3 regions of the Oribacterium sp. HCP28S3_H8 genome follow, and region 3 is predicted to be linked to each of the others. Evidence: riboswitches for the same ligand, from Rfam matches in the RefSeq annotation. Region 3 holds a riboswitch; each other region holds the start of a gene.
What was found. Region 3 has a riboswitch for thiamine pyrophosphate ahead of thiC (phosphomethylpyrimidine synthase ThiC). Riboswitches for the same ligand answer to the same signal wherever they lie in the genome.
Positions count from the first base shown of each region.

Region 1 (7,895 bases), on a different contig from region 3:
CAGACCGCAGATGGTCGGATCCAGTTATATCCGTGAGGGCGCAACCGTGATTGATGTCGGGATCAATGTGGATCAGGACGGACATCTCGTGGGAGACTGTAACTATGATACGATTTCTCTTAAGGCGGGTGCGGTAACGCCGGTGCCGGGCGGAGTCGGCGTGGTAACTACAGCGGTACTTGCCAAGCATCTGGTGCAGGCAGCCGGACGGCAGATCAACTTTACATCGGAGGAGGAAACAAAAGATCAGTATCTTGAGGATGCATGGAAGCCGGGCAGACCGTAACAAGCATAAAAGCTGAAATGACCACGTGGATGTGGCTTAAAACAATGACTTTAAAACGGGGCTGCTGCAGGAGCACTTTTTAGTGCCGGCAACAGTCCCGTTCATAATTGGATACGATTTTTCAAAATCCAGGATTTCTATGGTTTTGATGTCTCAATGACTCTGAGATTTGATTTTGATTTGTTTTGATGAAATTTAATTATAATCAGTTCTTATTGCTAAATTTAATAGAATCTGTTATGATTTTTCTATCAGCGTTCTGCTGATTCGATGAAACTCTTTCATTGATATTTCAGGATATATTGTTAAAAATTAACGCGCGCTGCGACGGATCTGATCGATGGCTTTGCGTACCGCCGGAATTGCAAGGATGACTAAGGTAATGCCGGCTTCAATCGCGATATAAAAGCCGTTGTATGCACAGGAATACAGCAGCGGAGATGCCCATCCTGCTTCCTGAGCATAGGAGCTGAAAAATACGACTCCGGAAAGCACTGCAAATACCCAGCGACCAAAACAGGAAACAAGATAACCGATGTACAGACCGTTTTTCATGTGGCAGAAAAAGCCAGAGAGTCCCAAAGCGCCAAATGCGAGACCGTAATCAACGACTACCTGCAGGGGGTGTACAATGTATGGTCCGAGGATAAACTGCAGGATGCCATATGCGATACCGGAAATGATGCCAATAGAAGGACCGAAAAAGTATCCTGGCAGGGTAGCAAAAAGCATGGAGCACAGGGTAATGGAGCCGCCCATTGGGGCTTCAAACAGCTTGATCATGGATGCAACGCTTGCAAGAGCGATGCATGCGGCACAGTAGACAAGAATCTTGACATTTTTACTCATAAAAAAACCTCCTTATTACACAGGAGGCACGCAGAAATACTGATATACGACTTCCCTACGCAGGTATTAACCTGATCAGGTAAAAGGGTTGATTAAACATCATCTCAGCACATAAGCGGCGCCCCTAGCGTTACGTTTAATTATAGCTTTTAAGCGGATTTAGTCAAGATTCGGATTTTAAGGCAAAGATAGAGTATCGAAGGGAAGCAGGATCAGAACAGGGGGGATAGCAGTTTGACTAAAAAAGAGATCTATCGATGGAAGCAGAAGCTTGGCAAAGTGAGAGAAACGGTGATGCTTCTGCTTATGCTGATCGCGGGAGGAGCTTATGCCTTGTCCGGCTATGGAGAGACAACAGGAGAGCTTACATTGATCCGGGAATCAGAGACGGATTTCCATGCAGAGGAAAATGAAACTTTAGAAGCTTCAGAACATAGGATTCATGAAACCACTGCTGTTTTAGAACAAGAGCAGCGGGAGGCACCTGAAGCTTCAGAGCAAGAACTACAGGAACAATCAGCAACTTCAGAACAAGAGCCACAGGAAGCACATGCAGGCTCCGGAGAGGACACTGTCACAGCGGATACTATTATGAATCAAGAAAAAAATGATAAAATAAATCTTAATACAGCGACACTTGAGGAGCTGGATTCGCTCCCGGGGATCGGTCCTGCCACAGCCCAAAAGATCATTGAGTACCGGGAAACCTGGGGAGGCTTTGCAGTACCGGAGGAAATCCGGAATGTAAAACGTATCGGAGAGAAAACCTACGAGAAGCTTAAAGATAAGATTACGGTCTGATTTATTGATCAACAGCTCCGGTCTTAAGTCCCTGGATGTTCTCTCTAAAATATTTTCTTTTTATGCATAATTGTGGTATTATGTTCGCATAAGTATGGAAATCGTTCTTAAAAACACAAAACCAGATGGAGGTTCATACATGGAGCAAAACGAAGAGAGATCAACACACGTTGTTTATGAAAAGGACGGCAACGGTCAGGTCATCATTGCAGACGAAGTAGTTGCAATCATCAGTGGCATTGCTGCGACTGAAGTGGAGGGTGTTGACTCCATGGATGGAGGATGGTCCGGAGCAATTATCGCCAGAATGGGCATCCGCGATTTATCCAGAGGGGTTAAGATTGCCATTGAGGATGGAAATGTGACAGTGGATCTTACACTGAATGTTAAATATGGCTACTCTATCCCGGAGGTATCCAAAGAAGTACAGAACAAGGTGAGCCAGGCGATCGAGAGTATGACCGGACTTCATGTACAGGATGTTAATATTAAAATTGCCGGAGTTGTAACAAACGAAAATGAATAAGAGAGAAGAAAGAGATCACAAGTTAAAGATGCTTTTCAGCACGCAGTTTTATCCGGAGGATGAGATCCAGGATCAGCTTGCGAATTATTTTGAGTCACCTGACTATGAGGACGGCGATGGTGTAGTCCATCTGGAAAACCTGTCTCCTGCGGATGAATGGAAGATCAAGGATGAGGTTGCCAAAATTGTTGCCAAAATCCCGGAGCTGGATGCAAAAATTGATGCCGCGGCTTCCGGCTGGACGACCAAACGTATGACGAGGACAGATGCAAGCGTACTGCGGCTTGCACTTTATGAGATCTTGTATGATGATGAGGTTCCGGAGAAGGTAGCCATCAACGAGGCGGTCGAGCTTGCCAAAAAATATGGAGGACCGGAATCCGGATCCTTTGTCAACGGTGTGCTGGCAAGACTTGTGGACAGCTCTAAGGCAGCCGCTGAGACTTCGATAAAGAAAAATACCAGACCTAAGGGCGAGCTTATGGAGAAATCGCAGGATGGTAAAAACATGCATATTCTCGTCAATAAAAAACACGAATGAATAAAAATGCATACACGGTAACCCAGGTAAATCAATATATTGCGCATATGTTTCAGGAGGATTTTGTCCTTAACGGGATTACCGTAAGCGGTGAAATTTCCAATCTGAAATATCATACCTCAGGTCATATTTATTTTACTTTAAAAGATGCAGCTTCGCAGATTTCCGGAATTATGTTTGCCGGGGACCGGGCGGGGCTGAAATTTAAATTAGAGAATGGCATGAAGGTCCTGGTTACCGGAACGATCGGGGTTTATCAGCGAGGCGGCAGCTATCAGATTTACGCACGCGGGATTACATCCGATGGCATCGGGGATCTGTATATCCGATTTGAACAGCTGAAGCAGGAGTTGTCGGAGATGGGGATGTTTGACCCGATGTATAAAAAGCCGATTCCGAAATATGCGCAGAAAATCGGTATTGTTACGGCTAAAACCGGTGCTGCTATACGGGATATTGTACAGATTGCGCGGCGGAGAAATCCCTATGTGGAGCTGGTGTTGTATCCGGCTCTTGTGCAGGGCGACGGAGCGGCGCAGTCTATTGTCGCCGGCATTAAAACACTTGACAAAATGAACCTCGATGTCATTATTGTCGGACGCGGCGGAGGCTCGATTGAGGACCTGTGGGCTTTTAATGAGGAACCGGTTGCTAAGGCTGTTTTTGATGCGGATACTCCGATTATTTCTGCTGTAGGGCATGAAATTGATACCACCATTACGGACTACACGGCAGATCTGAGGGCACCTACGCCATCCGCTGCGGCAGAGCTTGCGGTATTTGATTATCAGCAGTTCATGGAATCCCTTGCCGGATATAAGGAGGCATTTTCCAACGAAATACAGGACAAGCTGCATACAGCACGACAGCGGGTCTCGGATTACCGCCTTAAAACAGGTAAATACAATCCGAGGACAGTGTTGCTTGCGGATCGCCAACGAACAATTGAGCTTGAGGGGAGTCTTAAAAACTATATGGAGCAGAAGGTTCGGGAGGCGAGAAATACGCTGGAGCAATACAAGGCGCTGCGTGTACGGCTGGATCAGATACGACAGGATAGGAGACATCGCCTGGAAATTCTTACGGCTAAAATGGAGCTGATGTCTCCTTTAAAAAAGCTCTCCGGCGGATATGGCTATATCCGGGATTCGGAGGGAAGACGGGTGGATTCTATACAAAAGGTGCAGAACGGCGATCAGCTGATTACAACCTTACTTGACGGAGAGATCATCAGTATTGTGGATCATACGGTGAAAAGAGAGGAGCCTTGATGGCTATAGAGGAAGCAGAATCATCAAAATCTGTGCGTAAACGTAAAAAGGCGGATACCGGCAGTAAGAAATCACTTACCGAGATTTTTAATGCTTTGGAGACGCTGCTGGCAGATATGGAAAAAGAGGACAGTCTGGAAAAATCCTTTGATATGTATAAGCAGGGGATTTCGTTGATCAAGGAAGCAAATGACAGCATTGACCGGATCGAAAAACAGGTAAAGGTGTTAGACGATGAAGGAATTCTCTCTTAATCTTAAGGATAAAACAGAAATTTGTGAGCAGATTATACGGAAATATCTTCCGGATACAGAAGGCGAGCAGAAAACGGTGCTTGAAGCTATGCATTATTCCGTGGAAGCGGGAGGCAAGCGCCTGCGTCCGCTGCTTATGATGGAGTTTTACGAGCTTTTCCCCAAGGATGCAGCATGGGATCATTTTATGCGTCCGGTACTGGAGGCATTTATGACCGGCATGGAAATGATTCACACCTTTTCCCTGTGTCATGATGACCTGCCCTGTATGGATGGAGATAAATACCGGAGAGGAAGGGAATCCACATGGTTTCACTATGGAGAGGACATGGGGACACTGACAGGGGATGCCTTGTCTCTGTATGCTTTTGAGATTACTTCAGATGCATTTCAGCAGGCAGTACAGAGAATGAATCGGGAAGCAGGCATTGAGACGGGAAATCATACGCCCAAGATTGCCTATGCTGGAGCCACGCAGTACGCTGCAGCTTTTACGGAGGCGCTTCGTCTCCTTGCCGGTAAATCCGGTATTTATGGTATGCTTGGCGGTCAGGTTGTAGATGTGGAAATGACCGGCAAAGAACTTACGGAGGAGCAGCTCATGTTTATATACCGGCTTAAGACGGCTGCGCTTCTGGAGGGCTCCATGATGATCGGTGCCTGTCTGGCGGGACAGGGACCGGAAGTGCTTTCCATGATCAGCAGCATCGGAGAGCAGGTCGGCATCGCATTTCAGATTCAGGACGATATCCTTGATGAAACCTCCACGACAGAAATTCTTGGAAAACCTATTCATTCAGACGAGGAGAATCATAAGACAACGTATGTGAGCATCCATGGGCTTGATGCATCCCGCGCAGAAGTAAAAAGACTGTCCCGGAATGCAGAGGAAAAACTCAAGACCCTGACACAGTATCATACTGACAGAGAGACAATGGAGTTTCTCGGGGAGCTTACAGATTGGTTGATTAACAGAGAGAAATAAAACAGGTATGCTGCTTGACAATATTCATGGTCCGGAGGATCTGAAAGGGCTCTCAGATAATGAGCTGCGAGAGCTCGCAGGAGAAATCCGGAACTTTATAATTCAAAAAACCTCTGAGCTTGGAGGACACCTGGCAAGCAATCTTGGAGTAGTTGAGCTCACGATCGGTCTCTTTCTTGCATTGGATCTGCCCAAGGATAAGATTGTGTGGGATGTCGGTCATCAGGCTTATACTCATAAGATCCTTTCCGGAAGAAAGGATAATTTCGATGGACTCCGTCAGTATGGCGGCATGAGCGGTTTCCCTAAAAGAAACGAGAGTCCGTATGACTGCTTTGGTACAGGTCACAGCTCGACTTCTATTTCAGCGGGACTGGGGATTGCGCAGGCAAGAGACGTGCTGCACGAGAACTATACTGTGGTATCAGTGATCGGAGATGGCGCCTTAACCGGCGGTATGGCGTATGAAGGCCTTAATAATGCTGCACGCATGAAAAAAAACTTTATCATTGTGCTTAATGATAATAATATGTCCATTTCCAGAAATGTGGGGGGAATGTCCCGCTATCTCAATGGAATCCGGTCGGACAGAGGCTATAATCAGCTCAAAAGCAATGTTGGTGGGTTTTTATTATCTATTCCGGGCGTTGGGAAACCGATTGTGGATAAGATCCAGAAAACCAAAAATTCCATTAAGCAGCTGATTATTCCAGGTATGCTTTTTGAGGATATGGGCATTACGTATCTTGGACCGATCGACGGACATAATATCCGGGCGGTGCAGAAGGCCATCGAGGATGCCAAAAAGCTGGATCATACCGTGCTTGTGCATGTCATTACAAAAAAAGGCAAGGGCTATGCTCCGGCAGAGAAATTTCCATGGAAATATCATGGGGTATCTCCATTTGATATCAGGACCGGACAGACAAAGCATCCCAAGACGTCACCTACCTATACCGATATTTTTTCCGGGAAAATGCTGGAGCTTGGAGCAAAGGACCCGAAGCTCGTTGCGCTTACAGCTGCAATGGCAGACGGAACAGGACTCTGGGAGTTTGCAAAGAAATATCCGGAGCGATTTTTTGATGTAGGTATAGCAGAGGCGCATGCTGTTACATCCGCAGCCGGTATGGCGAGCGCGGGACTGCACCCGGTCTTTGCTGTCTACTCCAGCTTCCTGCAGAGAGGATTTGATCAGCTTGTACATGATGTGTGTCTGCAGAAGCTGCATGTTGTATTTGCCATTGACCGTGCAGGTCTTGTCGGATCGGATGGGGAAACGCATCAGGGGATTTTTGATTACTCGTATCTAACCTGTATTCCTAATATGACGGTGATGGCGCCTAAAAATGCTCATGAGCTGGAGGATATGCTGGAATTTGCGTTGCAGTATACCTTACCGATCAGCCTGCGTTACCCAAGAGGCACCGCGTATCAGGAGCTTTCGGAATTCCGGGAGCCGATCAGGCTTGGCAGGGCAGAGATGCTGTATGAGGGGAGCGATGTGGCTTTTATTGCTGCAGGCTCCATGGTATCAACGGCAGATCACATTCGCAAAAAATGTATGTCAAAGGGATACGATTTTACGCTGGTAAATGCCCGATTTATCAAACCGATTGATACGGAAATTCTGGACAGGCTGTCAGAGCATCACCGGGTCATTGTTACGCTGGAGGAGAACGTGCTGCAGGGCGGCTATGGCATACAGGTAACAGAATATATTCACCAGTATCATCCGGAGGTTAAGGTTATCAATATCGCGCTCCCTGATATGTACGTGGAGCATGGCGATGTTACTAAGCTCAGAGAGGGACTTGGGATCGATTCAGATTCCATCATCCGTAAACTACAGGCAGAAGGAGTAATATCCTGTGAAAAAGGAACGACTTGATGTGCTTCTCGTAACGAGAGGGCTGCAGGAATCACGAGAAAAGGCAAAGCGGACCATCATGGCAGGAATTGTCTATGTCAATGGACAAAAAGAGGACAAGGCAGGAGCCGTGTTTCCTGAGGACTGCGAGATTGAGATCCGTGGAAGCGTGTTGAAATATGTTTCCAGGGGCGGACTTAAGCTGGAAAAGGCAATCAATGCATTTGGCGTGGATCCGTCCGGTAAGGTCTGCATTGATATTGGCGCTTCTACCGGAGGCTTTACCGACTGCATGCTGCAAAATGGAGCCATCAAGGTCTTTGCTATTGATGTAGGACATGGACAGCTGGACTGGAAGCTTAGAAACGATGCGCGTGTGGTTTGCATGGAAAAAACCAACATTCGCTATGTTAAGCCGGAGGATCTCGGGGTTTCCGCCGGACTTGTTTCCATAGATGTTTCGTTTATCAGTCTGCAGCTGGTTCTTCCGGTAGTTAAGACACTGCTGGCTC
Region 1 covers NZ_JBQHUZ010000005.1:108,167-116,061, reverse strand. Annotated here, with positions in the region: gene ACTNEN_RS07710 (bifunctional 5,10-methylenetetrahydrofolate dehydrogenase/5,10-methenyltetrahydrofolate cyclohydrolase) at 1-286, shown strand, start outside; gene ACTNEN_RS07705 (energy-coupled thiamine transporter ThiT) at 599-1,135, opposite strand; TPP riboswitch at 1,170-1,271, opposite strand; gene ACTNEN_RS07700 (helix-hairpin-helix domain-containing protein) at 1,370-1,936, shown strand; gene ACTNEN_RS07695 (Asp23/Gls24 family envelope stress response protein) at 2,076-2,462, shown strand; gene nusB (transcription antitermination factor NusB) at 2,455-3,003, shown strand; gene xseA (exodeoxyribonuclease VII large subunit) at 3,000-4,274, shown strand; gene ACTNEN_RS07680 (exodeoxyribonuclease VII small subunit) at 4,274-4,528, shown strand; gene ACTNEN_RS07675 (polyprenyl synthetase family protein) at 4,509-5,513, shown strand; gene dxs (1-deoxy-D-xylulose-5-phosphate synthase) at 5,521-7,404, shown strand; gene ACTNEN_RS07665 (TlyA family RNA methyltransferase) at 7,385-7,895, shown strand, end outside.
Region 1: another riboswitch for thiamine pyrophosphate. It lies ahead of ACTNEN_RS07705 (energy-coupled thiamine transporter ThiT); the one in region 3 lies ahead of thiC (phosphomethylpyrimidine synthase ThiC).

Region 2 (7,895 bases), on a different contig from region 3:
GCTTCAGGTCAGCTGTGGCAGCGGTAATATCCTCTTTTGCAAAAATGGCGGAGATTACTGCGATCCCGACGATGCCAGTACCGGAGAGCTCATTGACATTATCTCGTGTGATTCCCCCGATGGCTATTACGGGAATGCTTACGGACCGGCAGATGTCCCGTAGAGTTTCGTGGCTTACCTCATCGGCATCATCTTTGGAGCCCGTTGGAAAAACAGCCCCTACACCCAGGTAATCGGCACCTGCTTTTTCTGCAGCGATTGCTTCTTCTACGGTTTGTGCAGACACGCCGAGGATCCGGTTGGGTCCAAGTTTTTGCCTTGCACAGTTTGCCTCCAGATCCTTCTGTCCTACATGCACGCCATCTGCATTGATTTCTACCGCCAGGTCAACATCATCATCCAGAACAAACGGAATGTGATATGCACGGCAAAGTGCCTGGATTTCAAGGGCTTCCGCTTTAAAGGAAGCCCGGTCGAGATCCTTTTCTCTCAGCTGTATAAAGGTAGCCCCTCCCTTGATAGCTTTTTCCACCTGATCTTTGAGGCTGTTGCCATTTAGCCAGCGGCGATCCGTGACAGCATATAATAGTAAAGCATTTTTATCCTCCAGCATTTGTGCTCCTCCCTTGTTCAGCGAATTTCGTATTTTGCGCCTTTATCCAAGGTGCTGCCATTCATGTTGTACACGGCGTCAATGATCCGATTTCGATATGTGGAGTTGCCATCCTCCGGATGCATATAAGAATATCCAATTTCACCTGCAAGTCCCATGGTGCATACCGCTGCAGCGGCAGCTTCCAGAGGATGCTCCGGATTTGCAGCCAGAAACGCGGCAGAAAGCCCGGATAACTGGCATCCGGTTCCGGTGATGGAGCTCATTTCCTTCCGACCATTGCGGATCACATAGCAGCTGGAAGCATTCGCAACAAGATCGATCGCACCGGTCATAGCGATGACACAGTCCGCAGCTTTGGCGTAGGTTTTGGCAAAGTTAACCATCTGATCGAGATTTTCATCAGTTACTACGTCCGCCGCATCCGCGTCCACGCCCTTTGTTGAACGGCTGCCAAGTGCAAGTGCCTTGAGCTCGCTGACATTCCCGCGGATCAGTGTAAAAGAAACTTCCTCCAGCAGCGAGGCAGCAGTGGTAGTACGCAGAGTGCTTGCCCCGGCACCAACGGGATCCAGTACGAGGATATGACCAAGCGAGGCAGCTTTTCTCGCTGCAAGGTGCATGCTCTCAATGGAGCGTTTGCGTAAGGTGCCGATGTTAATGTTTAAGGCAGCACAGATGGAGGTGATATCCTCGACATCGTCCGGCTCATCGGACATGATAGGGCTTGCGCCGCAGGCCAGTATGATATTAGCGACATCATTGACGGTGACATAATTTGTGATGTTATGTACCAGAGGACTTTTTTTTCTTACGTTTTCAAGATACTCTCCAAGCATGAAATACTCCTTCCTGCTATGCCAAATCAGAGAAACAGCCGGAATTTTAAACTGTCAGTGGATTTGGCAATTTACGTTAGGATCTATGCCTACAAAAAAAGATGCTTCCTGACCGGAAACATCCTTTATGTACGTGGTTCTTTTATCCCTACGTTGGCATTATCCAAATCAGGTTATGGGTCTGAACCAATCAGTTCACTCTCAGCTCGCTTCAGCGGGCTCCCCGTAGTTAAATTTTCTACATCATAGCGCCGCAGGGAGAGAATGTCAATAAAGCAATGTGTACGTATCGCAAGACCATCAGCGCTATGATGTACTTACCAGTGTTGTGAGCAGATTTTTCTTCATATACTGAATAGTCGGAGGAAATGGTCTTTCCAAGACGGAGGAAGGCATCTATTGAAATGAGAGTCTTTAACACAAAATATTTAAAAAAGACTTGCATTCTATGTTATGACTCTCATACAATAAATAAAGATTTTATATATCTCGCACATCCAGTATGACGGAACCTTAAAGAAAGTGAGGAAATCCTATGTGTACAGCGGCAACTTTTTATGCTAAGGATCATTATTTTGGCAGAAATCTGGATCTTGAATATTCGTATCATGAGAGTGTTACCATCACGCCCAGAAACAAGCCGCTGCCTATGAGGCACATGCCGGACCTTACGCGGCACTATGCGATGATCGGGATGGCATATGTACTGGACGATTTTCCTCTTTATTATGATGCGACCAATGAATACGGTCTCAGCATGGCAGGACTTAATTTCCCGGGAAATGCAGTCTATGTGCCAGCCGGGCAGGATCCCGCAAAGGACTCGGTCGCATCCTTTGAGTTTATCTCCTGGATACTGGGGCAGTGCCGCAGTGTAGAGGAGGCGCGGGTACTGTTAAAGAGGATTCAGATCACGGATACAGCATTCCGCACGGAGCTTCCGCCAAGTCCACTGCACTGGATGATTGCGGACCAGAAAGAGTCAGTGGTGTTTGAGCAGACCAGCCGTGGCGGAAATATTTACGATAATCCCTATGGTGTCATGACTAATAATCCGACGTTTGACTATCATTTGCTGCATATCCAGGATTATCTCGGAGCATCGGCAGAGGAACCGGTCAATCGTTTTGCGGCGAATGTTCCGGTCCACTACTATAGTCGTGGTATGGGCGGCATAGGCATTCCCGGGGATCTGTCATCGGCATCACGCTTTGTGAAGGTGGCTTTTACAAGGATGAACTCGATTGCGGGTGAGAGCGAAGCGGAAAATGTGAGCCAGTTCTTTAAGATTCTGGGCTCGGTGGAGCAGCAGAAGGGTTGCTGTCGTCTGGGTACGGATGATGATGGAAAACCGATCTGTGAGTATACAATTTACAGCTCCTGCTGCAATATGGATCAGGGCATCTACTATTACACGACCTATAATAACAGCCGGATTACAGGGGTGGATCTGCATCAGGAGGATCTGGACGGGGATCAGCTTATTACGTATGAGCTGGAAAAGGATCCTGACATCCGGATCGTAAATAAACATAAATAAGAAAGACCGGAAAATATTAGCACAAGGATTATAATGAAACAGAAAATCAGATCATTTATTAAATCTCATAGGAGGGACTGCCTGCTTGGACTGGCAGTCCTTTTTCTGCTGCTTGGAAGTGCTGCTGCCCTTTATTTCCGAAGACAGGTCGGGGATAAATCTCAGGTGGTGGTCAGCTTCCAGGGTACGGAGATCCTGAGGACAGACCTTGACAAAGATCAAAAGTATATCATTGAGGATGGAACCGCGAGAGAGACGGATTTCCATACGGTTCTTGCATCCTTAGGGGAGGAAGCGTATCCCTCCAATCATAATGTCAATCTCCTGACCATTAAGGACGGCACTGTTTATATGTCTGAATCCAACTGTCCGGGGCTTGTCTGTGTCTCAATGGAACCGCTTACGTCGGATGCCTATGATATTCCCATTGTGTGTCTGCCACATGGACTTTTGGTCACTATTGAAACATCCTGAGATATTTTTCGGATAAATGTAAAGTATCCGGTAAATATTTTACATATGGGAATTGAAATATTGACGTCTGTATGTTACATTTTTATCATATTGCTTAATGATTTATATAATCTTGGAGGTATTATGAAAAAAATTGTAACCACTTCTGTCAGTGCAATGCTGATTTTATCCCTGGCAGGCTGTGGCAGTTCGGCAGGTACCAAGGCTACAACTGCAGCGGCAGGCACAGCAGCTTCCGGTGTCTATACACCAGGTACGTATGAAGCATCTGCACAGGGATTTGGCGGAGAAGTCAAGGTAAAGCTTACGGTTGATGCGGATAAGATCACAGATCTTGAAATCACCGGAGACAAAGAGACACCGGATAAGGGCGGAGCTGCGATCAAGGAGCTGCAAAAGACGCTGCTGGAAAAAGGCAGCAGTGATGTGGATGCGGTATCGGGATCTACGATTACAAGTGATGCTGTTAAAAAGGCGTTTGATGATGCACTGAAGCAGGCTAAGGGTGAGGCATCTGCAAGTCAGGGCAGTGGTACTGTGAGCTTTAAGGCAGGCACGTATGAGGGTACAGCAACCGGTTATAATGGACCTGTTACAGTAAGCGCAACCTTCTCGGACAGCGCAATTACAGGGATCGAGGTGAAGGATTCCAAGGAAACAGAGCATGTGGGTGATGTGGCATATGACATTCTGATTCCGGAGATTGTCGAGGCCAATGGCACCGGCGTGGATTCGGTATCCGGCGCAACCTTTACCTCCAGAGCTCTGAAGGAAGCGGTGAATGCAGCCGCCAAGGAAGCGGGCGTAAGCGACGGAGATACATTCGCCAAAAATACAGTAGAGCTTAAGGCACAGGATCCGATTGAGGATACCTATGATGTGGTTATTGTCGGCGGCGGCGGTGCAGGTATCTCTGCGGCGGCACAGGCAGCACAGGAAGGCAATACGGTACTGCTTATGGAGAAAAACGCGGAGATCGGCGGTAATACGCTGGTATCCGGTGGACAGTATCAGTCTGTGATGCCGTATCTTGTATGGGATAAAAATGATCCGGATGCAACTACAGGTACTGGATTTGACGGTCAGACCTATAATAAGGTCAAGTCTGTGCAGGGTTGCATCGATGAGCTGAAGACGATCTATGGCTGGAGTGAGGAACCATTTGACGACAGCTATTATAAAGATCATGAGTATGTTGCAGGCGACATCCAGGAGCTCTCAAAGCATGGTGTACATGCAGATTATCTGCCGGTTCTCAAGGAGCTTAAGCAGGAGATCAAGGCATATCTTGACTGGGCACAGCCAAAGCTCGATGCAGGCACTCCGGAGTCGGAGCTTACGCTTTTTTCCACAGTAAATCTGCATATTTTCCAGACCTATTACGGTGGTCTTCGTCAGTCTGCAGATGGCTCTGAGTGGATCTATGGTAATGTGGATCTTGTAAAGCAGTTCATTACCGATGGTCAGGAGGTTAAGCCCTGGCTTGAGTCCATGGGAAGTACCTTTGTTGAGGATACACAGCCTACGTTGATTGGTGCTCTGTGGTATCGTGAGAACCAGTTCATCGGTGCCAATGTGGATACCGATGGTGATGGAAAGCCGGAGGAGTATAAGGGCAGATGGGGCACGTATTTTGTAGCTCCGATGACTTCCTTTAAAAAGGCAAATGAAAAAAATACCATTATAACAAGAACCACGGCGGAGGAGCTGATTGTTGAGGATGGTAAGGTAACTGGTGTCAAGGGTACGATGTATGATGGCACGCCGGTAACCGCGCATGCAAGCAAGGGTGTTATCCTCGCGACCGGAGGATATGCAGCCAACATTCAGATGGTTGTAGATACCAATAAGTACTGGTCCAGTGACTACCTGAGCACATCCACCAAGACGACCAACCGTTCTTCTCTGCAGGGAGATGGCATCAAGATGGCAGAGGCGGCAGGTGCGGCAACGACCGGTGAGGGCTGGACACAGCTGATGCCGATTTCCTGGATTGATAATGGTAATCTTGCGTTTGGCGGCGGTGACTATGCAATTTATATTAATCCGACCACAGGCAAGAGATTTGTAGATGAGACTTCTGAGCGAGATGTACTGTCGCTTGGTGAATTTAAAAATGGTATTGAAAAGGACGGCGCGAAGGGCGTATTTATTGAAATTGCCAATGCAGAGGTTCCGATTCCAGGACCGTATCCATATAAGGAAGAGGATGTTGCTAACCGTCAGTATGTAAGAACCGTTGCCGAGCTTCCGGAGCTCTTTAAGGAGCTTGGTCTTGAGACCGATGCGGAGACCGTCAAGGCTACGATTGAGGATTATGATAAAGCGATCATGACAGGCGGACAGCCGCAGGATGTCAGCAAGAAGCAGTTCTCTGCACTGATTGGTACTGCGGATAAGAAGGCTGATGGCTCCTATGATCCTTCAACCTATAAGCTGGATGATGTGAAGCTTCGTGTACGTCTGCTTGCACCGAGCACACATCATACCATGGGTGGTATTGTTGTAGATACCGACCGTCATGTACTGGATAAGGATGGCAAGGTCATCAAGGGACTTTATGCAGCCGGTGAGGTTACCGGAGGTATCCATGGCGGAAACCGTCTGGGAGGTAATGCTATCACAGAGATCATCGTTTCCGGACGTACCGCAGCCAAGGCGATCGCAGCAGATAATGCGTAAGTAAATCAGGAGAAGGAGATTCCTTTATGGGGTCTCCTTTTTCTTTTACCCATTTTTATCGATTCTTTTGCGCCTTGCAAACTGAAATTGGCTCAAATCTGGTTTGGAGTTGGTCTTAATTCGGCCTATGCAGGGTGTAAGGGGCAAACGTACCCGAATACATACGGATTTCACTGTAAAATTGTCTTTATTAGGGACATATAAAAGGAGCGTTTCGGCCTATACAGAAAAACTTTTAAAACGTACCCGAAAATGTGCCAGATATTCGGGTATGCAGACCACTAGAATTTCATATAGGCCGAAAAGACCATCATGGCTGCCTCTCGAAGCATTGCTTTTGCCGCAGATTCGGGTATGAAATCATATAAAAAACGCGATAGGCTGAATTTTCAGGATGACATCACCCATTAAAGTGTTAACCATAACTAATAAAAGAATGCTGTCTGAGAGTGTGAAAATATGCTATGATGATCATGGATTCAGTGTAGTGAAAGGTGGTTTTTATGATTTGTCATTATGCGGATATGCACTGCGACACGCTGTTAAGAGGCTATAGCGATGGTGCAGAGAGCTTATATGATGGAACAGGACATATTAATTTTAAAAAGATGGCAGAAGCGCAGCAGGTGCTGCAGTTTTTTGCTGTTTTCTTTCCTCCGGAAAAGGCATTTGAAATGCGGTTTGGAAGGAAGAACCCGGATGGCAGCCGGGAGGTACCGGATGATGAAAGCTTTTACAGGGATGCTGTAAAGGTGCTGCATGAAGCAGTAGACAGGCACAATGATGTGATCGCGCTTGCAAGGAATCGCACGGAAGTGGAGACCAACCGGAAATCCGGAAAGAGCTCTGCTGTGCTCACCATAGAGGATGGTCGGTTCCTTAATGACAAGATTTCCCGGCTCATCGGGCTATATGAGGATGGAGTGCGAGCCATTGCACTTACCTGGAATCATGAAAACTGTCTTGGATATCCTAATTCCACGGATCCGGAAATGATGAACCGGGGATTAAAGCCCTTTGGCATCGAGGCGCTGGAGGAGATGAATCGCCTTGATATCCTTGCGGATGTATCGCATCTCAATGCCGGTGGGTTCTGGGATGTTGCGAAGCATTCGCATAAGCCGTTTATTGCATCTCACTCTAACTGCTATGCGATTACACAGCATCCGAGAAATCTTACGGATGAACAGATCCGGGCGCTTGCGGATCAGGGTGGCATCATGGGACTTAACTTTTTCCAGAGCTTTGTTGTGCCGGGAGATACTGTGGGTAAAAAGAATTTGCCGGAAACAACGGTGGATATGTTGGCAGCACATATTGAGCATATGTACCAGATCGGTGGAGAGGACTTACCTGCGCTTGGAACAGACTTTGATGGCTTTGATGGAAAACCGGAAATTGATGGGCCGGACAAGATGGAGCTTCTGTTTAATCGCCTGGCAAAGGACGGTTTTTCGGAGCGGACCCTGGATAAGTTCCGTTATGAGAATGTGCTGAGAGTTTTAGGATAAACTTGGGATCATTGCAAAAAATCCGATCACAACATTTTACACAAAATTTATATAGGAGCTGTCGAGCCTGCGTATATAGGTTCGGCAGCTTTTTTTATACGAGAGCTTCTGGCTGTACGGAAGCCATCAAAAAGAGCTATAAAAAAGATGCCGCCACACGGCACTTTTTTTGGATCTTGAAGTGAAAAGTGACGCTTTTAAGCTATTTCTTTGGACTCCAAAATAAACAGTAAAAA
Region 2 covers NZ_JBQHUZ010000008.1:933-8,827, forward strand. Annotated here, with positions in the region: gene thiE (thiamine phosphate synthase) at 1-613, opposite strand, end outside; gene thiM (hydroxyethylthiazole kinase) at 631-1,452, opposite strand; TPP riboswitch at 1,581-1,688, opposite strand; gene bsh (choloylglycine hydrolase) at 1,988-2,992, shown strand; gene ACTNEN_RS10025 (NusG domain II-containing protein) at 3,026-3,466, shown strand; gene ACTNEN_RS10030 (FAD-dependent oxidoreductase) at 3,590-6,148, shown strand; gene ACTNEN_RS10035 (dipeptidase) at 6,652-7,659, shown strand.
Region 2: another riboswitch for thiamine pyrophosphate. It lies ahead of thiM (hydroxyethylthiazole kinase); the one in region 3 lies ahead of thiC (phosphomethylpyrimidine synthase ThiC).

Region 3 (7,895 bases):
AGATTAGAAAATTTTCATGATGAATATTTCTTTAATCCCGGCGTCTATCATACGCTTTTTCATTCATTTCGTCAAAAACTCTCATTTGGAAATCCAGGATTTCCGTGAAGCAGAAGGTCCCGCCGGTTTTCCGACGGGACCTTCTTAATATGGCACATAGCAAAATAGAGTCATATATCGTAATAACTATTGTTATATTTCGACAGCATTTAATACTTATTTATTGTCAGCCTTTTTGTCCTCTGCCTTAGCTGTCGGCTTGGTATTTGCCTTTGCCGCTGACTGATTTGCCTGTGTAGTCGGCTTCTCCACCTGTACAATGGCAGCCTTCTGCATCGGAATACGGCAGTTCTTGTTATTTCCAAACTCTACAATGACGGTATCCTCTGTCATATCAATGATCACGCCGTAAAATCCGGAGCTGGTAAGCACGGTATCTCCAACTGCAATGGAATTAAGAAGCTCCTGCTGCTTCTTTTTTTCTTTCTGTGACGGTCTGATGCCAATGAAATAAAACATCGCAACAATGGCAACCAGGTAGATAATCCAACCGACTGTAGACATTAAAAATTCCTCCTGAAATATCGCATTTGATTCATACATGTAGAAAAAAGTTTAGCATAATTCACAGTAAAACTCAAGAAGCAATGCTTGTATCAGAAACATAAATCCGCTAAAATAAAAGCATTGTAGGCATCTTAATTATGAAAGGATTCACAGATCTATGATTAATGATACAACAGAACGACTCATGCATACCCTGCGCGCCTGCGTTTCTCCCTATCACGCAGTGCAGGAGGCCGAGCGGCAGCTCGCTGAGGCAGGATTTGAGGAGCTGAGCCTTACCAAGCGCTGGACACTGGAGGAGGGCAACGGTTATTACGTTCCCGTGTTTGACTCCTCACTGGTTGCATTCACCATCGGTATGGATCTCGAGCATCCGAGCCTCCGCATGGAAGCCGCACATACGGACTGGCCCTGCCTTAAGCTTAAGCCAAATCCGGAGGTGAAATTTCAAAAATACGGCAAACTTAATGTCGAGGTCTACGGTGGTCCAATCCTCTCTACCTGGCTGGACCGCCCGCTCGGACTTGCCGGCAAGGTCTGTGTCCGTGGTGAGAATGCATTTGCGCCGGATGTCCGTTTTATCGATGTTGACCGGGCAGTCGCCACAGTACCAAATCTTGCCATCCATATGAACCGCGAGATAAACAACGGATACGCCTTTAACGCGCAGGTGGACATGCTCCCGCTTGCAGAGATGCTCAGGGATACCCTGGAAAATGACAACTTCCTGATCAATTTCCTTGCTGATGAACTGAACGTAGATGCAGGTGATATCCTGGATTATGAGCTCTATCTCTACAATCTGGATCAGCCGATGTGTGCAGGGCTCAAAGAGGAGCTGCTTAGTTCTCCCCGCATTGACAATATTACATCTGTCCAGGCATGCCTTACGGGCATCATCGAGAGCTATGAAAATCTCAGGGATAATTCTGTTAATGTAATTACGCTTTATGATAATGAGGAGGTCGGATCCCGCACCAAGCAGGGCGCGCAGTCCTCGATCACGGACAGGATCCTGGAAAAGCTCTTTACCGCTCTTGGATACGGCCGTTCCGAGTATCTGGATATCATGATGGATGGATTCCTGGTTTCCATGGACGTTGCCCATGCGATTCATCCGAATCACCCGGAAAAGTGCGACATCAAAAATCAGATTTGTCTCAATGACGGTCTTGCCATCAAAATGGCCGCGAGCCAGAGCTATGCAACTGACGCAAGCTGTGTAAGCGTGATTGAGGCTTTATGCCGGGACAATGACATTCGCTACAGGAAATTCTCCAATAATTCCTCGATCCGCGGCGGAAGCACCCTGGGTGCGCTGTCGAGCGCCCTTTTATCCATGCGGACGGTAGACATCGGTGTGCCGATTCTTGCAATGCACTCTGCACGTGAGCTGATGGGTGTGGACGATCAGGAGGCTCTGGAGTTGCTCGCAGAGAAATTTTTTACAGCATAAGCTGCCCTGTCTGATTTCACTTGCTGTTTTTGCTGCTTGTTGATTTTACCTGCCGATTCTACTTAGCACTTAGCAAATGTTATCTGCTGCTTCCGCTTTACTGTTGCATCAGATAAGATCTGTGCTATACTAAAACGTGCAAATACATATTGACAATGGGAGCCGGAAGGCTGAGAGGTGCTGCGCACGACCATAGGAACCTGATCTGGATGATACCAGCGGAGGGATGTCAGAACACGTATCGTAAGGAATTAAGAAGTCTGTGTCGCTGGCATGGACTTCTTTTTTTGTACATCCTTAGTCTTTCAGAACATGACGTAATGCGTAAGCCCCGGCAAGAAGCATTCGACCCCTGATCGCAGCCTGATGGGAGCACCACTTCAGGCGTTGTCCGAAAGGAGCAGAAGGTACTATGGAAAGAAACTATCATACACAGATGGAAGCCGCACGGATGGGGATGATAACTCCGGAGATGGAAAAGGTTGCAGAAAAAGAGCATTATCCGGTAGAAAAAATCAAGGCATGGCTTGCAGAAGGGCAGATGGTGATTCCTGCCAATCGTCTGCACGCATCTCTTGACCCAAATGGTGTCGGACGGATGCTGCGGACAAAGATTAATGTGAATCTCGGAGTGAGCCGGGACTGTAAGGACTATGATATCGAGATGCAGAAGGTCCTGAGTGCAGTAAACATGGGCGCAGAAGCGATCATGGATCTCTCAAGCCATGGCAACACCGAGCCATTCCGTAAGAAGCTGACTTCCGAGTGTCCGGCAATGATCGGTACCGTGCCTGTGTATGATGCAGTCATTCACTACCAGAGAGATCTTGCAACGCTAACAGCCAGGGATTTCATCGACGTAGTGCGTCTGCATGCGGAAAATGGTGTGGACTTTGTCACACTGCACTGTGGTATCAATAAAAAGACCATTTCCGATATCAAGTCCGGAAAGCGCAAAATGAATATCGTTTCCCGTGGCGGTTCATTGGTTTTTGCCTGGATGTCCATGACCGGAGAGGAAAATCCGTTCTATGAGTATTTTGATGAAATCCTGGAGATCTGCAGAGAATACGATGTCACCATCTCTCTGGGTGACGCCTGCCGGCCCGGCTGTCTTGCAGATGCCACAGATGGTGTACAGATCGGAGAGCTGCTCCGTCTTGGTGAGCTCACAAAGCGTGCCTGGGCAAAGGATGTACAGGTCATGATCGAGGGTCCTGGCCATGTACCTATGGATCAGATTGCCGCCAATATGAAGCTGGAGGAAACCATCTGCCAGGGCGCGCCATTTTATGTACTTGGACCTCTGGTAACCGACATTGCGCCCGGATATGATCATATCACTGCTGCCATTGGCGGCGCAATTGCTGCCATGAATGGCGCTTCCTTCCTCTGCTATGTCACGCCAGCCGAGCATCTTGCGCTTCCTAACCTTGAGGATGTGCGTCAAGGTATTGTCGCTTCCAAGATTGCCGCTCACGCCGCGGATATTGCAAAGGGTCTGCCAGGCGCAAGAGACCAGGATGATCGCATGGCAGATGCCCGCCGTAAGCTTGACTGGGAGGAGCAGTGGAAATATGCCCTGGATCCGGAAACAGCCAAAAAGATCCGGGATTCCAGACTTCCCGAGGATGATCACAGCGATACCTGCTCCATGTGCGGAAAATTCTGCGCTGTCCGTTCTATGAATAAAGCGCTTGCCGGCGAAATGATCGACATTCTATAAAGACGATAACAAGTTCTTTACGACAGCGCGTCTTGCCATATGTAAAGTACAAAGTGTAAATATGTGAATGCAAAAAGTACCCGAGGGATCGGTCCCGGCAGCTTCTTTATATGCCGCCGGGGCTTAGATTCTCAGGTACTTTTTCTTAGTACTTTTTGGTACTTCTTGTATAAATCATTATGGTCCGGTGAACTCTTACGATGCTTTGCAGACGTCCACCCAGGTAAAGGAAGGCACCGCCTGCTCCAGCTCCGGGATGGTGAGCTTTACTCCGCTGTGATCGTCTCCCGCAGCAGGATACACCACCTCATGCTTTTTTAAGCTTGCATCCAGATAAACCTTGACATGATCCTTGATGCCAAACGGACAGACACCACCCGGCGCATGTCCGATTCGCTCTTCCACTTCCTCACGTGGAATCATTTTAGCCTTAGTATGGAAGGCTTCTTTATATTTATGGTTATCAATCCTTGCATCCCCATCGGTTAAAATCAGGATTGCCTCATCCCCGATCAAAAAAGATAAGGTCTTGGCGATTGCTGCCGGTTCCGTACCTAATGCCTCTGCCGCAAGCTCTACCGTTGCCGTAGAGGCCTCCGGCACAATGATATGAGAGTCCAGACCCTTGGATTTAAGATACGCTTCCGCCTTAGCATATGACATAATTTCTTTCCTCCTGTTTTCTCTCCAATATACTCGCACTTCACATAGACGTAAAGTCACGAGATCGGAATAACTGTCATTCCAGAGGCTGAAGCATTCGCCAAAAACATGTATCACAAGGTATATAATATCATCGCCTTGAAGTCCGTATGCTGGTGCTGATCTTAAATGCAGCCCAGATCAGGCTGATTCCGATCGCGATGCCCATCGCGCAATAGCCGGTCTGCCCGGCATAAAATGATGCTTCCTCGTACTGATTGGCAGCCAAGGCGTACATTGTATAGTACAGCGTGCTTCCGGGGATGAGAGACACCACCGCCGGAAGAAAAAAAAGTGTGGACGGAACCTTCCAGATGCGTGCCGAGAACTCCGCGAGTAGTGCGCCGAATGCAGCTGCCACGAGATTTGCCGTAAAAGGCCCAAGCTTAAGTCCCTCGGATAAAAGCAGATATACTCCCCATGTAAGAGCTCCTCCCATTGAAGCCCAAGGTAAGAGTTTTAATCGGATCTGAAACAGCAAAGCAAATCCGGCAGAACCGATAAAGCTTGCCAAAAGCTGAAGAATTGTTTCTTTCATCAGATCAAACCTCCGTTCCATCTGCCGACCACGAGGATTGCCGTAAAAAATCCAAGTCCCAGCGCCGCTGCCCAGAGGATACTTTCTATGAGCCGCATGGCTCCTGAGATGGTATCTCCAACCAGCATATTGCGAATCGAATTGGTCAGAGCAATTCCCGGAATCAGCAGCATAATATCCCCGATCATGATCTTATCCATATGCAGAAACCGGAAGCATTGCGATACAAGTGCAATGCCGGTACCGGTGAGCAGTGCTGCAATAAAGTTAAAAATAACACGGTTTGGAAAAATCCGTCCAAGATATTTCTGCATCTCGCAGATCAAAAACGAAAAAATCGACGCTACAAGTCCATCCAGGATGCTGCCGCCAAAAAAAACCGCAAACCCACCTGCTCCAAGGATACTTCCCAGGATTGTCCGGGTTCTGTTTTCCGGCTCCATACCGATGGTTTGGATCCTTGCCGCAAATTCATCCTTCGGTGTCAACTGCAACGGATGCGTACAGCAGGCACGACTTAACGCATTGAGCTCCTCCATCCGCATGAAATTGGTCTGATCCGGCTGAAGGATCCTCCGGCTCTCCGTCACCTGACTGCGATCCGGAAACACCATCGTGACAACAAGAAATGAAGTAATGGCAAAAACATTCATCCTCACCGCCCCATAGGCTGTGCCAATTCTCGTCAACGTGTCCTCAACGCGGCTGATTTCCGCACCGGAAGACAACAAAAGCTCTCCCATGTCCATAAGGTCATGGAGAAGAATCTGTTTCTCCGTATCTTCCAGGATGAGATTCCTGTTGTCCTTCACCATATTCTGCCGCTCCCTGTAAATTATGCAAATTTGCTTTTTCTATGTTCTGTTTTATGCCTGCATCATAACATACTTTTTATGAGTTACAAAGTATACAGTGCACAGTAAAATCTGAAGGATCGAAATGCACGGATTATGCCCTGCATGTATAAATTCAAGATGCAGATGTTTAAAAAGCAAGCGCTTTTACATATGGTCTTGTGCTGTTACCATGTGGTCTTATGCTCATCTGTCACTTCACCGCTGATCGGATCTACAAGATAAAATCCCATCAGCCTGGTATCCATGCCATCGGCTAAATAGACCTTTTCACATACAATTTCAAGCTGCTTTTTGCCCGCAGTATTCAGATCGCCCTGGTTTTGGTTTGGGTTTGCGTCTTGCTCTGTACTGGTATCTTTGACACCATTATCGTAAAGCCTCAGTTCATAATCTATCGTACCTCCGTCAACTATTTCAGCGCCGGAACTGATACGCGCATAGAGATTCCCCTTGGCATTGGCATCATAGGAAATGCTGAGATCCGGATATACATTATTTTTCTGAAGATACTCATAGACCCGCTGCATCGCATTCTGCGCTGCAAAACCATCGTCAATAAAACTCTCCTCACTAACGCCGGTATCAAATTCCTCCAGGTTGGATGTTCCTGTTTCGGATGTCTCTCCGGCAGATGTCTCCGTATCGAATGCTTCTGTGCCGGATGCTTCCGTGACGTCCGTCTGCGTTTTAGAATCCTGTATTTCAGATGCTTCCATATCCGATGCTGCGGTTTCTGTCTCCCACACATCCTCTGTGGTATCCGCGGATGAAGCATTCGCATCCGTAAGCCAGTCCGGATACGTATAAATGTCTTCCATGATCATAAAATTAGGAGCGCGGTAATACCTGGTCACACCGTTTCCGCCATAGCTACTTTCCATTGCAAGGTATGTATAGCGCCTCCCCGTCCACGGGTCGCATGTATCCCGCGCAAGAACCTTCTCCTCATCAAAAGTGAACGCCGAAAGGACTGTGATTCCGGCAAACATAAGCATTAGTATCTCCCATACAATGCCTCTTAGAATCATCGCCAGGAATTGCAGCTTCCCACGCGGACGATCTGTGCCACGACGTCCTTTTTCAAAAAGCCATAAGGCACAGGTACCTAAGGCAAGGATACACATACCTGCCGCACTGCCTGCAATGAATGCATAATTGCTGCGCAGATACCAATCGGAGGATAAGCTGTTTTGCAGTGTGAAGAAAAAAACGAAATGTGCCAGCATAAGGCCCATCAACAGCGGAAGCCAGAGTTTGGCTTTAGGTCCAATATGGGCCGAAGAAATTGACTCGATCAGCTGCGTCTTACGTTCCGCCGCACCCTGACTGCTTCCCTCCATCCAGGCTTTTACAACCGCATCCGCCGGAAAACTGCCGGATGCATCTGAAATTCCGGAATATCGTATGTACCAGTCTGCCACCGATAGCTCCGGGGCTTTGGATAATTCCGCCCCAGTTGCATTCGCGTGGCCGGACTCCGGCGATGCCGTTAAATTATGCGCTAAAACCTTCGCAGCAATCCGGAGAAGTGCAAACAGTTTAAGCTGAGATGCACTGAGCTTTGCTGTGTTAATTTCATCCAGTGCTGCTTCCGCACGCGACGAATCATCCATCAAGATATCAAGCCTTGCCATCGCAAGCAGCGACGTAACACGCAATCCTTCTTTTTTATGAAATCCATACCAGTATCTGTAAAGGTTAAAATCATGCCGGCCCTGGGATGAAAGACCGTCAGCGATGCGCACCAAAAGATTATTAACAAAAAGTAAAAGACTTACAATCGTAATAAACAGCGAGAGGAGAAGACCGAGAAGCCCCCAAAGCTTCACCGCCTCCAGCTTGTAATCCATGTAAATCAGATAAAATCCGATACTAAGCCAGCCTACCGGCATAAGAAGCGTTGAAAGGATACGCCAGAGCACAGCAAGTCTTTTACCTCTCTTGTGCCATTGGTATCCACTGAGACCATGCCTCGAATGATACATATTCTGATTTTCCCATTCGCTCCTCTGAACCATTTCCGCCCTCAACCCTAGCTTTGTCTTATTA
Region 3 covers NZ_JBQHUZ010000007.1:50,773-58,667, forward strand. Annotated here, with positions in the region: partial or broken gene yajC (preprotein translocase subunit YajC) at 301-564, opposite strand; gene ACTNEN_RS09260 (M18 family aminopeptidase) at 725-2,023, shown strand; TPP riboswitch at 2,169-2,267, shown strand; gene thiC (phosphomethylpyrimidine synthase ThiC) at 2,436-3,749, shown strand; gene ACTNEN_RS09270 (YbaK/EbsC family protein) at 3,945-4,412, opposite strand; gene ACTNEN_RS09275 (threonine/serine exporter family protein) at 4,543-4,989, opposite strand; gene ACTNEN_RS09280 (threonine/serine exporter family protein) at 4,989-5,804, opposite strand; gene ACTNEN_RS09285 (hypothetical protein) at 6,011-7,864, opposite strand.